2 regions of the Methylorubrum sp. POS3 genome follow, and region 2 is predicted to be linked to the other one. Evidence: riboswitches for the same ligand, from Rfam matches in the RefSeq annotation. Region 2 holds a riboswitch; the other holds the start of a gene.
What was found. Region 2 has a riboswitch for cobalamin ahead of OWC43_RS04370 (hypothetical protein). Riboswitches for the same ligand answer to the same signal wherever they lie in the genome.
Positions count from the first base shown of each region.

Region 1: another riboswitch for cobalamin. It lies ahead of OWC43_RS15440 (TonB-dependent receptor); the one in region 2 lies ahead of OWC43_RS04370 (hypothetical protein).

Region 1 covers NZ_JAPRBT010000001.1:3,329,258-3,335,511, reverse strand. Annotated here, with positions in the region: gene OWC43_RS15445 (hypothetical protein) at 87-278, opposite strand; gene OWC43_RS15440 (TonB-dependent receptor) at 429-2,657, opposite strand; cobalamin riboswitch at 2,684-2,883, opposite strand; gene OWC43_RS15435 (HupE/UreJ family protein) at 3,135-3,680, opposite strand; gene ureG (urease accessory protein UreG) at 3,728-4,345, opposite strand; gene OWC43_RS15425 (urease accessory protein UreF) at 4,353-5,021, opposite strand; gene OWC43_RS15420 (urease accessory protein UreE) at 5,014-5,520, opposite strand; gene OWC43_RS15415 (DUF29 domain-containing protein) at 5,517-5,999, opposite strand; gene ureC (urease subunit alpha) at 6,238-6,254, opposite strand, start outside.
Region 2 covers NZ_JAPRBT010000001.1:916,614-922,867, forward strand. Annotated here, with positions in the region: gene OWC43_RS04355 (FecCD family ABC transporter permease) at 1-544, opposite strand, end outside; gene OWC43_RS04360 (ABC transporter substrate-binding protein) at 541-1,431, opposite strand; gene OWC43_RS04365 (TonB-dependent receptor) at 1,432-3,603, opposite strand; gene OWC43_RS04370 (hypothetical protein) at 3,603-4,373, opposite strand; cobalamin riboswitch at 4,482-4,686, opposite strand; tRNA gene OWC43_RS04375 (tRNA-Ile) at 5,627-5,702, shown strand.

The sequences.
Region 1 (6,254 bases), 2.4 Mb from region 2:
GTCCCCACCTTTCGGGCCGATGCACTCGGCTGTTGTGCCGCATCGGCCTTTTCCGAAAGCCGGTCCCCACCTTTCGGGCCGAGGCTCTAGCCGGGCTTGTCCGCGTCGCCGGGCGTCTCGGGCTTCGGGTCCTTCGACGGGTCGGGATTGTCCTCCGGCCGCATCGTCGCCCCCGACGTGCCCTTGCCGGGATCGCCCGTCTGCTCGTCGATATTGCCGAGCGCCCCGCCCTCCTGCGTCTTGCTGTCCTTCGTGCCTGGCTTCTCCGGCTTCCTCACGGCGGCCTCCTGTGACGAGGTCCGGGCATATAGTTCTTAAATGATGGACAGCTAGTCGGTTTCGGAGGGTAAATAGAATTATCATTCTATTTCTGCGAAGCGCGCACCGTCGGTCAGCGGGGTCGATCCGAGGATGCGCCGAACCTCGCGTCAGAACCGGCCCGCGAGCGTCAGCCGAACGGCGGTCGGCTCGACCGGGTGGAAGTGGCGATCGGCCCGCGCCTCGCCCTGAGGGACGACCCGCGACTCGTAGTAGTAGGTGATCTGGTCGGCCTTCGCGTTCGTCAGGTTGAGGACGTCGAGGGAGAGGCTGACGCCGTTCTCGAAGGCGTAGCCGATCCGGCCGTTGAGCAGGGCGGTCGCCCGCGAGCGCACCGAATTGTCTTCGATGAGGGGGCGCGGACCGAAATAGCGGAAGCGCAGGGATCCGAACCAGCCGGCCCCGTCGCCGAAGGCGATGCCGGCCGAGGCGATGGTGGTCGGCGCGTCGGGAACGCGTCCGCCCGCCGGATCGCGATCGGCGAAGCGGGCATTCGTCACCGTCAGGTCGCCCTCCAGCTGGAGCCAGGGCGTGAGGGCGTAGCGGTTGGTCCATTCGAGGCCGAAGCGGCGGGTCGAGCGGCTCGGCTCGGTGGTGCCGGCATCGCCGACGAAGAGGTTCTCCGAGGCGAAGTCGAGGCGGAACAGCGCCAGGGCGGTCTCCAGGCCCCTGATGGAGCGGTTGCGCAGGCCGATCTCGTAGCCGGTCGAGGGAACGAGGAAGGGGGAGCGCGCCACGTCGAAGAGCGGGCTCGACGGATCCACGGTCGCGGTGACGCCGCGCACGTCGTTCGAGTGGAAGCCGCCGCCGTAATTCAGGTAGAGTTCGGTCTCGGCCCAGGGCCCGAGCACGAGGCCGAGCTTCGGCGTCACGATGGCGTCGCGGGCTTGGCCGGAATTGGCGGGCAGTTCGGAGCGGACATCGGCCCAGTAGCCGTCGGCGCGGAAGCCGACGCTGGTGCGCAGCCAATCCGTCCAGCGCACCCGGTTCTCGGCGTAGAAGGCCGCGCTCGTCTCCAGCACGCGGTCGTCGCGCACGCTCGAGCGGAACTGCCGGTTCACGGTGTTGAACAGGCCGACCCGCATCGCGTCGGTGCGGGTCTGGACGCCGATCTCGTTCTCCATCGGCCGTCCGAACAGGTCCCCGGAGAAGACGTGGCTGGCCTCGGCCCCGCCCAGCACCCGGTCGTCGAGTTGGCGGAACTGGTCGCCGTTGACGGGATCGTTGAGGAAGTAGGTGAAGTTGTTCCAGAGATTCATCCGGTAGCGGATGAGATAGGCATTGGCCCGGCTGAGCCCGGCCTCGCCCGTGTGGCTCCAGCGGCCCGAGAGGGAGAAGCGGCCGGTATCGCCGCCGTCGGACGGGTCGAGGGTGCCGAAGCGGCCGATGATTCCCTCGGCGACCGCACGCTCCGGGATCTGGTTGGTGGCGTTCCACTTCGCCCAATAGGCCATGCCGGTGACGGCGAGGCCGTCGAGCGCCGTGCCCTGGCTGTAGCGGACGACGCCGTTGAGCTTCTTCAGGCGATCCGGCACGTCCCAGGGGCCGTCATAGGTCTGCGCCTCACCCGCCACGAGCAGCGTGCCCGCGCCGAGGGGGGCGGAGGCGATGGTGAGCGCGCGCTTGTAGCCGAACGATCCGATCGAGGTCAGCGCCACGTTCTTCGCGACCGCGTCGAGGTAATCGATCCGCACCGAGCCGGCGGAGGCGAAGTCGCCGTCGCGCACGAAGTAGGGGCCCTTGTGGAACTCCACCGCGCCGACGAGTTCGGGGATCAGGAAGTTGAGGTCGGCATAGCCCTGGCCGTGGGCATGGGTGCGCATGTTGACCGGCATGCCGTCGACGAAGAGCGCGATGTCGGTGCCGTGGTCGAGGTTGAACCCGCGCAGGAAGAACTGGTTGGCCTTCCCCTCCCCCGAATGCTGGGTGACGATCAGCCCCGGCACCGCTTCCAGCACCTCGCCGGGACGGGTGACGGGCCTCGCATTGATCTGCGCACCGGAGACGATCCCGCCGCTCGCCGATGCCACCGGCTGAAGTGCGCCGCCGATGCCGGTCACACCGCCGACAGCGCCGGCGCTGGCCGAGAAGGCGGCGGGTGGCCGCGGAGCTTCGCCCCCGACGGAGAGTTCCTCCAGGGTGACCGACTCCTGGGCCGTGGCGGGAAGCGGGGGAGCGGCGAGCGCGGCGGCGAGCGCCGCCAGACGGAGGACCGTCGAGGGATGAGCAGGGGACACGGGCGAAACAGCCTCGGGCAACGGCAGTGGCACGTCACCGCGAACGAGGCCGCGGACTTGCCCGACCCTAAAGCAGGATCGGTGCCGTCCCCGGCAACCCATCGGTGCACCCCGCCCGACACGCCTCGCGTGTGACCACGACTGACGGCAGGTCTCCTGGCTCGCGGGTCGCTGCCCTCTCACCGTCTTCCCGGATGAGGCCCATCCAGTGACATGGTGGCGGAAGGCTCGCCGCTCACAGTTGCGGGGGCAGCCACGGCCTCGGGCCGAAGGCCCTCACCGCGTTCCCTTTTGATCCCCGAGGGGAACCGTCGCCACCACGGTTAGCACGGCGGCCGCCTCCGCCGTCAACGCGCGGTCCGGGGGCGAAGGGCGAATCAATACGCCCGTGCCCGAACGGCGACACCCGGCCGACCCGAGATGGCGGCCCGATCGCGGCCCCACGCGGCGACCGGATCCGGGACGGTTCGGTCGGCCCATGCGCCGCAGCGGCTGTCCCCGGAAGCCGGGTCCCCCGTTCGGGCCGATGCGCCCGCCGCCCCTTGGCTCGCCGCAGGGCGGCGGCGCGTCGTCCGGTCGTCACGCACCCTGGCGCAGGGCACCACCGGATCGCGGCAGCCACCGCGTCAGCATGAGGCCGGCAACGAGGCCCGCCGCGTGGAGGCCGACGGTCGCGGCGAGGAAGCCGAGCCCGTAGGAGAGGCCCGAGGCGGTCTCGGGCATCTCGGCCCCGTGCGCCGCGCCGTGGAACACCGCGAAGGCACCGACGAGGCCGGCCAGAGCGGCCAGTGGGATCAGGCGGGCGCAGGCCGCCATCACGGCGAAGGCGGCAACCGATGCGAGGATGGCCGGCTCGACGAAGGGCAGATCCAGGCCGGCCATGGCGAGGGCTGCGCCGATCGTCATCATGCCGAGGAAGGAAGCCGGCAGCAGCCAGAGCGCCCGCCCGCCGACGAGGCCGGCGATGATCCCCACCGCGACCATCGCGAGGATGTGGTCGGTGCCGTGGATCGGGTGGGCGAAGCCTGCGGCCAAGCCCGCCGCCTCGCCGTGGCCCGGATGGGCGAGGGCCGCGCCGGGCACCAGCAGGAGCGCCGTCGCGAGCGCCATCGAACGAGAGATCATACGGGTCCTCCGGAAATGCATCGTGGACAGCGTCACGATGTCAGACGTCATTGGGCGAGCCCCCCTGCTTCGATGACGAAGCGGGCGATGGCGTCGGCCCCGTGCCCCTCGCGCAGGGACGAGAACACGTAGGGCCGCTCTCCCCGCATGCGGCGGGTATCGGACTCCATCACGGCAAGATCCGCGCCGACCAGGGGGGCGAGATCGGTCTTGTTGACGACGAGGAGGTCCGAGCGGGTGATGCCGGGCCCGCCCTTGCGCGGGATCTTCTCGCCGCCCGCCACGTCGATGACGTAGAGGGTGATGTCGGCGAGTTCCGGCGAGAAGGTCGCGGCGAGATTGTCGCCGCCGGACTCGATCAGCACCACGTCGAGGGCGGGGAAGCGGCGGCGCATCTCGGCCACCGCCGCGAGGTTGATCGAGGCATCCTCGCGGATCGCCGTGTGGGGGCATCCCCCCGTCTCGACGCCCATGATCCGCTCCTCGGGCAGGGCCCCGGCCACGGTCAGGAGGCGGGCATCCTCCTTGGTGTAGATGTCGTTGGTGATGGCGCAGATGTCGTAGGTGTCGCGCAGCCGCTTGCACAATTGCTCCATCAGCGCCGTCTTGCCGGAGCCGACGGGGCCGCCGATGCCGACGCGGAGCGGACCGTTCACAGATGCCATGGCGTCCTCATGATCGGAAGATCCTCGAATACTGGGTCTCGTGCCGGAACGAGCCGAGATCGACCCTGAGCGTGGCCGAGCCCAGCGCGTCGAGGCCGAGCGGCTCGACCGCCTCGGCGAGCGCCGCCACCCGGGGAGCGAGGGAGGCGACGATGCGGGTGCCGGCCCCCTGCCCGATCGGCGCGACGCGCAGGCCCGCCGAGACGATGGCCTGGACGAAGGCGAGGCCGTAGGCGGCGAGCATCGCCCCGCGCCCCATGCCGTGGGCGCCCGAGGCCGCGCCGACGGCCACCGGCAGCGCCACCGGCCCGGGCAGGGCTGTCGCGACGGCATCGAGGGCCGGGCAGGGCCAGGCCGCGAGCGTCGCGTCGAGGAAGCTGCGGCCCTGCTGGCTGGTCTCCAAGTGAAGCTCGCGCGAGGGCGCCATCGCCAAGGCGAGATCGTTGATGGCGCCGAGGGCGGCGCCGTTGCCTGCGGCGCGATGCGCGTGCGCCGCCAGGATCAGGTCGTTGCGCCCGGAGCCCCGCTCCAGCACGGCGCCGAGCCAGTCCGAGAAGCTCGCCTCGTCGGCGACGTCGCCGGTCTCCACCGCCCATTCGAGGCCGTGGGAATAGGCGAAGCCGCCCACCGGATAGGCGGGCGACAGCCACGCCATCAATCGCAGCGCCTCAATCATGCCGGTGCGGCGGATGCGCGTGATCGTGGGGATGACCGTGCCCGTGATCGTGCGGATGACCGTGGCCGCCCTGATAGGCGCCGCCCTCGGGCCGGAACGGGCGCTCGACCGGTTCGGCGCTGCCGCCCAATCCCCGCACCATCTCGGCCAGCACGTGGTCCTGGGCGATCCAGACCGCCTCGGCGCCGATCTCGGCGGGGATATGCCGGTTGCCGATATGCCAGATCAGGCGCTTGAGGGCATGGTCGGAGGGCGCCCGGACTTCCAGCAGCTTCTCGGGGGCCGCCTCGACCCAGACGAGGCGGCCATCGTCGAGGACGAGCGCGTCCCCGTCGTCCAGGACGGTCGCCTGGGCCAGATCGAGCAGGAAGGCGGTGCCGCCGACCCCGCGCATGGCGATGCGGCGGCGATGCCGCTCGCCGTGATCGAGCACGACGCGATCGACGATCTCGCCGCTCGCGAGGGCGTCGCGGCGGATGACGCGAGTGGCGCGGATCATGGGGTGAGGCGACCGGGCTCGGCGGGCAGGAAGTCCAGATTGAGTGCTTGCTCGACGGTGAAGGGTGGCTGCTCGGGAAACAGGGCAAAATCGAAGCCGGTGTCCTTGGCGGCGAGCACGCGGCCCGAGTGGTAGGCCCGCGCGAACACCTCCGCCGGATAGCGCCGCAGGCTCGGGCTCATCTCCAAGACGTCGTGTACCTGCAGCCGCTGCTCGGTGATCGTGCCGGTCCAACTGCTCGACCGGGCGCCCGGCTGGACCATCCATTTCAGGAGATGCCCGATCAGCACCGCAAGACGATTCTTGATCTCGCGCTTCTCGCTCGCCCCCACGCTCGCCACCTCCTCGATCAAATGGCCGAGGTCGAGCGCGTCGAAGCGGCCTTGGCGCAGCAATTCGGCCTGCGCCTGGGTCCAGGCATAGAAATCCGTGTCGTACAGATCGGCCGCCGGTGGCGGCTTCAGCGCGGCCTTCGTCATCGCGGGCCTCCGGGTCATCCCGTCGCCATCCTATCGCAGGCTGCGGTCGATGCGACAGCCGAGTCGCCGACCCTCGGTCCCCACGCGCCTTCATCCCGAGGTGCGGAGCGAAGCGAAGCCTCGAAGGAGGGCTCCAGGGATCGCGCGATCCGCTGGAGTCCTCCTTCGAGGCGGCTCACGCGGCACCTCAGGATGGAGAGGTTTAAGTGGTGAGAGCCGGGACACGGCGCGCCGCTCTTCAAAACAAAAAGTAGC
Region 2 (6,254 bases):
ATGTCCAGCTGAGGACGACCTGCAGGCTCACGCTCTCGTCCGAGAGGGCCAGCATCAGAAACGAGCGGACGGCGCCGAGCATGGCCGCGACGGCCACGCCGGCCAAGAGCAGGCCCGCCGCATCGCGGGCCCCCGCGCCACTGGCGACGGCGAGGACGAGCAGCGTCGCGCCCCAAGCCCCGGCGAAGGACAATCCCCCCAGGATCAGGGAGGACGGCAGACCGAGGGGGACGAGCAGGGCCACCGTCGCGCCGATCGCCGCGCCGCCGGCGGAGCCCAGAAGGTAGGGTTCGGCGAGCGGGTTGCGGAACACGCCCTGATAGATGGCGCCGCCGAGCCCCAGCAGGGCGCCGACGATCCCGGCGGCGAGCACCCGGGGCAGCCGCCATTCGAGCAGCAGGCGGGTGCTCAGATCGGTTCCGCCCTCCCATGCCCGCGCCAGCCGGGCAGGGCCGGCCCAATCGTGGCCCGCACTGACGCCGAAGACGAGGGCGAGAAGCAGAAGCGGGAGGAGGCGCGTCGCGGCGCGCAGGGTGGGGGTCACGGCCTATCCGATCGGTGTGGGTGCAGAAGATCGGCCAAGCGCTCGATGCCATCGACCGTACGTGGACCGGGGATTAGAAACTCAGCCCGTGGGAGATGATGGGCGCGACCGTCGCGGACCGCGCGCATCTCCCGGAAGCCGGGCCGATTCGTGAGCGCGTCGAGTTCGGTCGCGGTACCGGCGAGGAGGAGGATGTCGGGATCGGAGGCCAGCAGGGCCTCCGGCGAGATCTGGGCCAGGCCGCCGCGGCCGGTGAGTGCGAGGCAGCCGCCGGCCAAGCGCACGGCGTCCGCGGTGTAGCTGTTCGCCCGTGCCACGAGGACGAGGCCGTTGCCGAGCATTCCCGTCACGAGCACCGCACGCGGGCACGGTCGGTGCGCGACTCTCTCGGTCACCCGAGCGAGACGCGCCGTCAGCGCTTCGGCGAGCCTTGCCCCACGTTCCGGCTCGCCCGAAGCCGCGCCGACCAAGCGAACATTGCCGATCACTTCGGCGAGGCTCTGGCTGGTCAGAACGAGAATCGGCACCCCGAGCCGTTCCATCGGGGCGACGAGCTGATGCGCCGCCTGCCGGGCGGGCGTGACCAGCACGAGGTCGGGCTGCTGAGACACTACCGCATCCACGGAAAAGCCGAGGCGTCCCCCCACGATCGGCTTACCGATCACCTCCGGCGGCTCACGCGTGTAGGCATCGATGCCGACGATGCGCTCGGAAAGCCCGAGCGCCGCGACGAGTTCGGTGTTCGAGGAGAAGATCGTCACGATGCGCCGGGGCGGCCCTGGTAGGACCACCGTCCGACCGAGGGCATCGGTCAGACGGATCGGGTCCGCGCAAGCGGGATGCGCCGCGACCAGCAGAGTCGCGAGCCCGAGGATCGCGGCGCGCATTCAGAAGCGGGCCTGCAGGCCGATCTGCACGTCCCGGCCCGGCGCCGAGGTGCCGCCGCTGCCATTGTAGAAGCGCAGGTCGGCCAGGGTCGGCTGCTGCCCGGCAATGGCGATGAAGAGCGGGTGGTAATTCACATCGAAGAGATTGCGGACCTGCGCGAACAGCTTCACCCCTGGCATCAGATCGACCTCGCCGCGGAGGTTCACGAGGACAAACGGATCCTTGCGCCAGATGTATTCGCGGTACGGCTCGGCCGCCGGCACGCGCAGGTTCTCCTCGGTGTTGTACCAGACCGGACCGTTGAGCACGCCCTGCACCTGGATCGTCCATGGATAGGGAATGTCGACTTGGCCGAAGCGGGTGCCGAGGGCGAGCTGATACTGGTAGACGCGCTCGACCCGATGCGTGTTGGCCGTCGCTACCTTCAGTGTGCCCTCGTCCTTCATGTCAAAATTGTAATTGCCGTTGACCGAAGCGCGCCAACGCCAAGTGCCGGCCTCCCAGCCGAACATCCGCACCATGTCCGTGTCATACTGGACCTCGATGCCGCGGATCACGACGTCACCGGAATTGTTGACGTAGTCGGAGGTGTTGCTGTTGGCGCCCCGGGAACGGGTGATGATCCGGTCCGAGATGATGTTCTGGAACAGGGCGACGTCGACGCGTGAGACCGCGTTCGTCAGCGTCGTCCCGATCTCGATCTGCTCGCTCGTTTCGGGGCGAATGTTCGGGTTGCCGAAAATGCGGCCGCCCCCGAGGGTGTTGTAATCGGCGGCGATTTCCGTCGCGGTCGGAGCCCGGAAGCCCGAGGACGCCCCGATGCGGAAGGCGGCCCAATCGGACGCCTTGAAGGTCGCGCCGGCCGAATAGGTGGTCGCCTCGTAGGGACGCGAGCCGGTGATCTGGCCGGTCAGATACGGCGTCGTGTCGAAGCTCGTGGTGCCGTAGGTCTGGCGCACGCCCGCGCGCAAGGTCACCCGGTCGTCGAACAGGCGCTGGGTGTCCTCGACATAGAGGCCGTGAAACTGATCGGTCTGATTGTTGTCCTGCGGCGAGACCTGGGCGAGCGTGTTGCCCGGAACGCCCTGGCGGAAGCGATCGGAACGCAGGCGGCTCGTTTCCCAATCCCAGCCGAGCAGCAGATCGTTGCCGGCGAACAGGCTGGCGCGTGGCTGGAGACGCGTGCCGAGGATGTCGAGGTTGCGCGTGTTGAAATCCGCGCGGGTTACCCGCACCGGCTGCCCCGAACTGCCCCGCTGGACCGGCGAAGCCCATTTGAACCGATCTTCGTCGGTGACGCTGTAGAACTGGGCGAACAGGCTCGCGCGCCCGTCATCGGTCCGGCCGGTATAGCTCGCATCGAACGAGCCGTTGATGCGGTTGTCCCGGCTGTAGAGATTGCCGCCGGAACCGCGGAAGCCGGCATCGTAGATGCCATCCGTCCTGAGCGAGAAGTCGAGCCGCTGATTCGGATCAATCTGGAAACCGAGCGCCCCGGTGATGCCCATCCGGTTCCATTGGGTGTTGGCCATGCGGTCGCCCGAGCCCGCGACGTAATCGTCGCGTCGTCCCCCCGAGATCCCGAGATAATAGTCAAACGGTCCGACGACCCCGCCGGTCTGGGCGCGCCCCTGCGCCAAGCCCCAGACGCCGCCGATGCCCTCGACCAGAGTGCCCGGCGCGCTCCGCCCCGTCTTGAGAATGATGTTGATGACGCCGCCGATGTTCTGGCTGCCATAGATCACCGAGGAGGGCCCGCGCACGATCTCGATGCGCTCGACATCGGCGACCGAGAGCTTGGACAGATTCGCGGTGCCGGCGCGGCGCCCGTTCATCAGCACCAGAACTTGGCTGCGGAAATCCTTGCCCTGCCCATCGGTGGCGCCGCCGCGAATGTTGATCGAGGTCTGGCCCGGCGTCCATTCCGAGAAGAAGCCGACGGCGTTCTCGGCCAGAAGATCGGTGACCGACCGCGCCGTCGAATTCTCGATCACCGTGCGATCAATGATTTGAACGGTGCCGGCGATCTCGGAGCGCGGCTCCGGGCGCCCGGTGGCGGTGACCACGAGTTCGTCGAGGCTGATCGCGGGATTCTCCTGGGCATAGGCCGATGACAGCAGCACGCAGCCGCTGGTCAGCGCGAGCGCGAGGAGACGAAGACGGCACGACATTACGAAGCTTTCCTCCAGACGAGCAGGGCAGAGGTGCGGGGAACGGAGAGGCGATGCCCGCCGGGCACGGGTTCGGCCTGGGCGGCGAGATGCGCGCGGAGATCGCCGCGGCGGACATCGCCCGGTGCCCAGCCGAGACGATCGGCGAGGAAGGCGGCGGTCCGCTCCAGGTCGGGAACGACGGCGCTGAAGGTCCAATGCGCTTGCGCGACGATGGCCGGCTGATCCTGCGCCGTCAGGCTGCGACGAACCAGATCGACGCCCGGCGTCTCGTCCTCTCCGTGCCAAGCGCGGGGAAGGCAGCCCGCGAGACACAGGCCGCGCGGACCGTGCTGGGCCGGAACCACCCAGACGATGCTGCCGCGTGACCAGACGCGGCACTGACGGAGAAAGGCTTGGGCCTCCGTGAGGGGGGCCGCGATATTGGCGGCCAGCACCGTGTCGGCGCATCCCGGTGGCAGATCGGCCTGCTGCCAGCCGAGCGGCAAAACGTACGGCGACGGGATGAGGGCATGCAGGCGCCGTTGCATCCCCGCCGCCGGCTCGATTGCGGTCCAGGTGCCATGCGGATCGCGCACGGCCCGACCGAGTTGCCCACCCCCGGCCCCGATATCGAGCAGGTCGCCGATCTGCGGCACTGCCGCGCGCACAAGCGGAGCGACGCGACCGACGTAATCGGAGGTGTCGATGCCCGCCGCGTAGAGTTCGAGGGGATCGACCGCCCTCGTCTCCGGCGGTGCAACGCCGGACAATCCGGCATCATCGCCCATCAGTTTCATCGGTCCTTCCCCAAACCTTGTCGGGGGACCAATGGGCGCAGGACGGCATCGCTCTGCCGCGACGCGCGTTCATGCGGCCCGTTGGGACACCCCGCCCACGAGACTTCGTATGGTCAGGGCAGGTCTCCTGGCCCACGGGTCACAGCCAACCGTCTGGCCTTCCCGGTGATCGTCCACCAGTGACGCAGATCGACGGATGGCTCGCCGCTCACAGTTGCGGGGGCAGCTTCGGTGCAGGCGCCTCACCGAATTCCCTCTTAGCTCTCCAGACATGCCGGCGAGAACCTTTACCGTGCTCAGGAGCCAGACGGTGCGAGGCTTGTCAACTGTTGAGGACCTGCTTCTGAAAAATTACTAAAGCTTCTGACTTTAGTAAGCGCCGAACTTATATTGAATTTATTATGGTGTTTCGTCGGATTATGTTGGAATATCTCGCATTTGATCGATCGACGTTTGGCGGATCGCGGTCAGGATCCGCGCAGCCCTATAAATATGGTCAAGAAACAACGCTGCTAAGCCTGCAGTTGAGGCTCCCTCCAGAGATCGAGGGCTCGCTTGAAATCTGGTGATTGCTCATAGGGACATGTAACAATATAACGTTTCATAAATGTCAAGCGCGATAGGGGTGTGGTCACATTTTCGTTTTTATGTGCACGACACGCAGTGACGCTGCAAAAATCTGGGCAAATCGCGGGATTGCAGGACAGCTAATTGAAGTACGTGCTCGACGAAGGCAATGCTTAAAAACAAAGAGCCGATGTGCATTTTGTTGCTCTATAGAAATGAGGTAACAAATATGAAATCAAAACTATGCCGCTTTTTGGGGCTAGAGGGTGGTATATAACGACTTGGGGCCTGTCGGTGGCGGTGTTCTGTGCTGAATAGCTCGCGCACTGTCCTTATTGCCCAGCGCAAATTCGATATATGCGCAGGCAGCCAAGGCCGCGACCGCAGCCAGACCGGCCAGGGAGTGATATCCGATGGCCAGGCGAACGTACGCCGACTCCACCAAGGCCCTCCACATGGTCGTCGGTCACGGCTTTCGCCTCGAAGACGATGGCAGACGATAGGGACAGGCCCGGAGTTCAGGCATCCAACGTCGAACAGGCGAGGGGAGGGCGCGTCGCCCCTTGCCTCAGACCCGTCCCGCCGCTACTCGTGACAAAGGTATCTGTCGCCGCTTCTCTAGCCCAATCCTTGGCCGATGATTGGCGCACGCGAAAGGTGCCGACAGATATGACAATGGGCCTGTAGCTCAATGGTTAGAGCCGACCGCTCATAACGGTCTGGTTGCAGGTTCGAGTCCTGCCGGGCCCACCATATTTCTCGAGATGGGCTTCAACAAGAAGCGCTTGAGCAATCTCAGCCTAATCAACCGTGCACCCACGATTGCAGCAAGAGCTACATATCTAGCTGAGATTTCGATCATACAATCGCCAGTGGTTAAGCGGAATCAATAAGGTGGCGATTGGGTGGTATTGAATATCGGTGAAGAGGCGGATTTCGAGAAATTTTGCTTTAGCTCGATAACTTGGTGCAGCCTGTCAGATCCGATATCCAATACAATGATTTTGACAGTACAGTACGGCGGTGGATAGGGGAAATACCAGCATCCGTTTCGGTTTCCGGCTGCTGGCACCGCGCTTTTCATTCTTCATCGAATCTGTGGTCTAATGCCGCCCAATCATTGCGGCCGCCCCCGGACGCGCTCTTGCCGAGAGACTGCGCGTCCTCGCTGACGCTGAAGCGGTATGGTCCATCCATCCCGGCGCGCGATGATGGCTCCGCTCCGACCGCCGCACAGCAGCGGCGAGAGGGTGCCATGGACGGCTTCCTCATACCCAATCCGGTCGATCCCTTCGGAATGGCGGA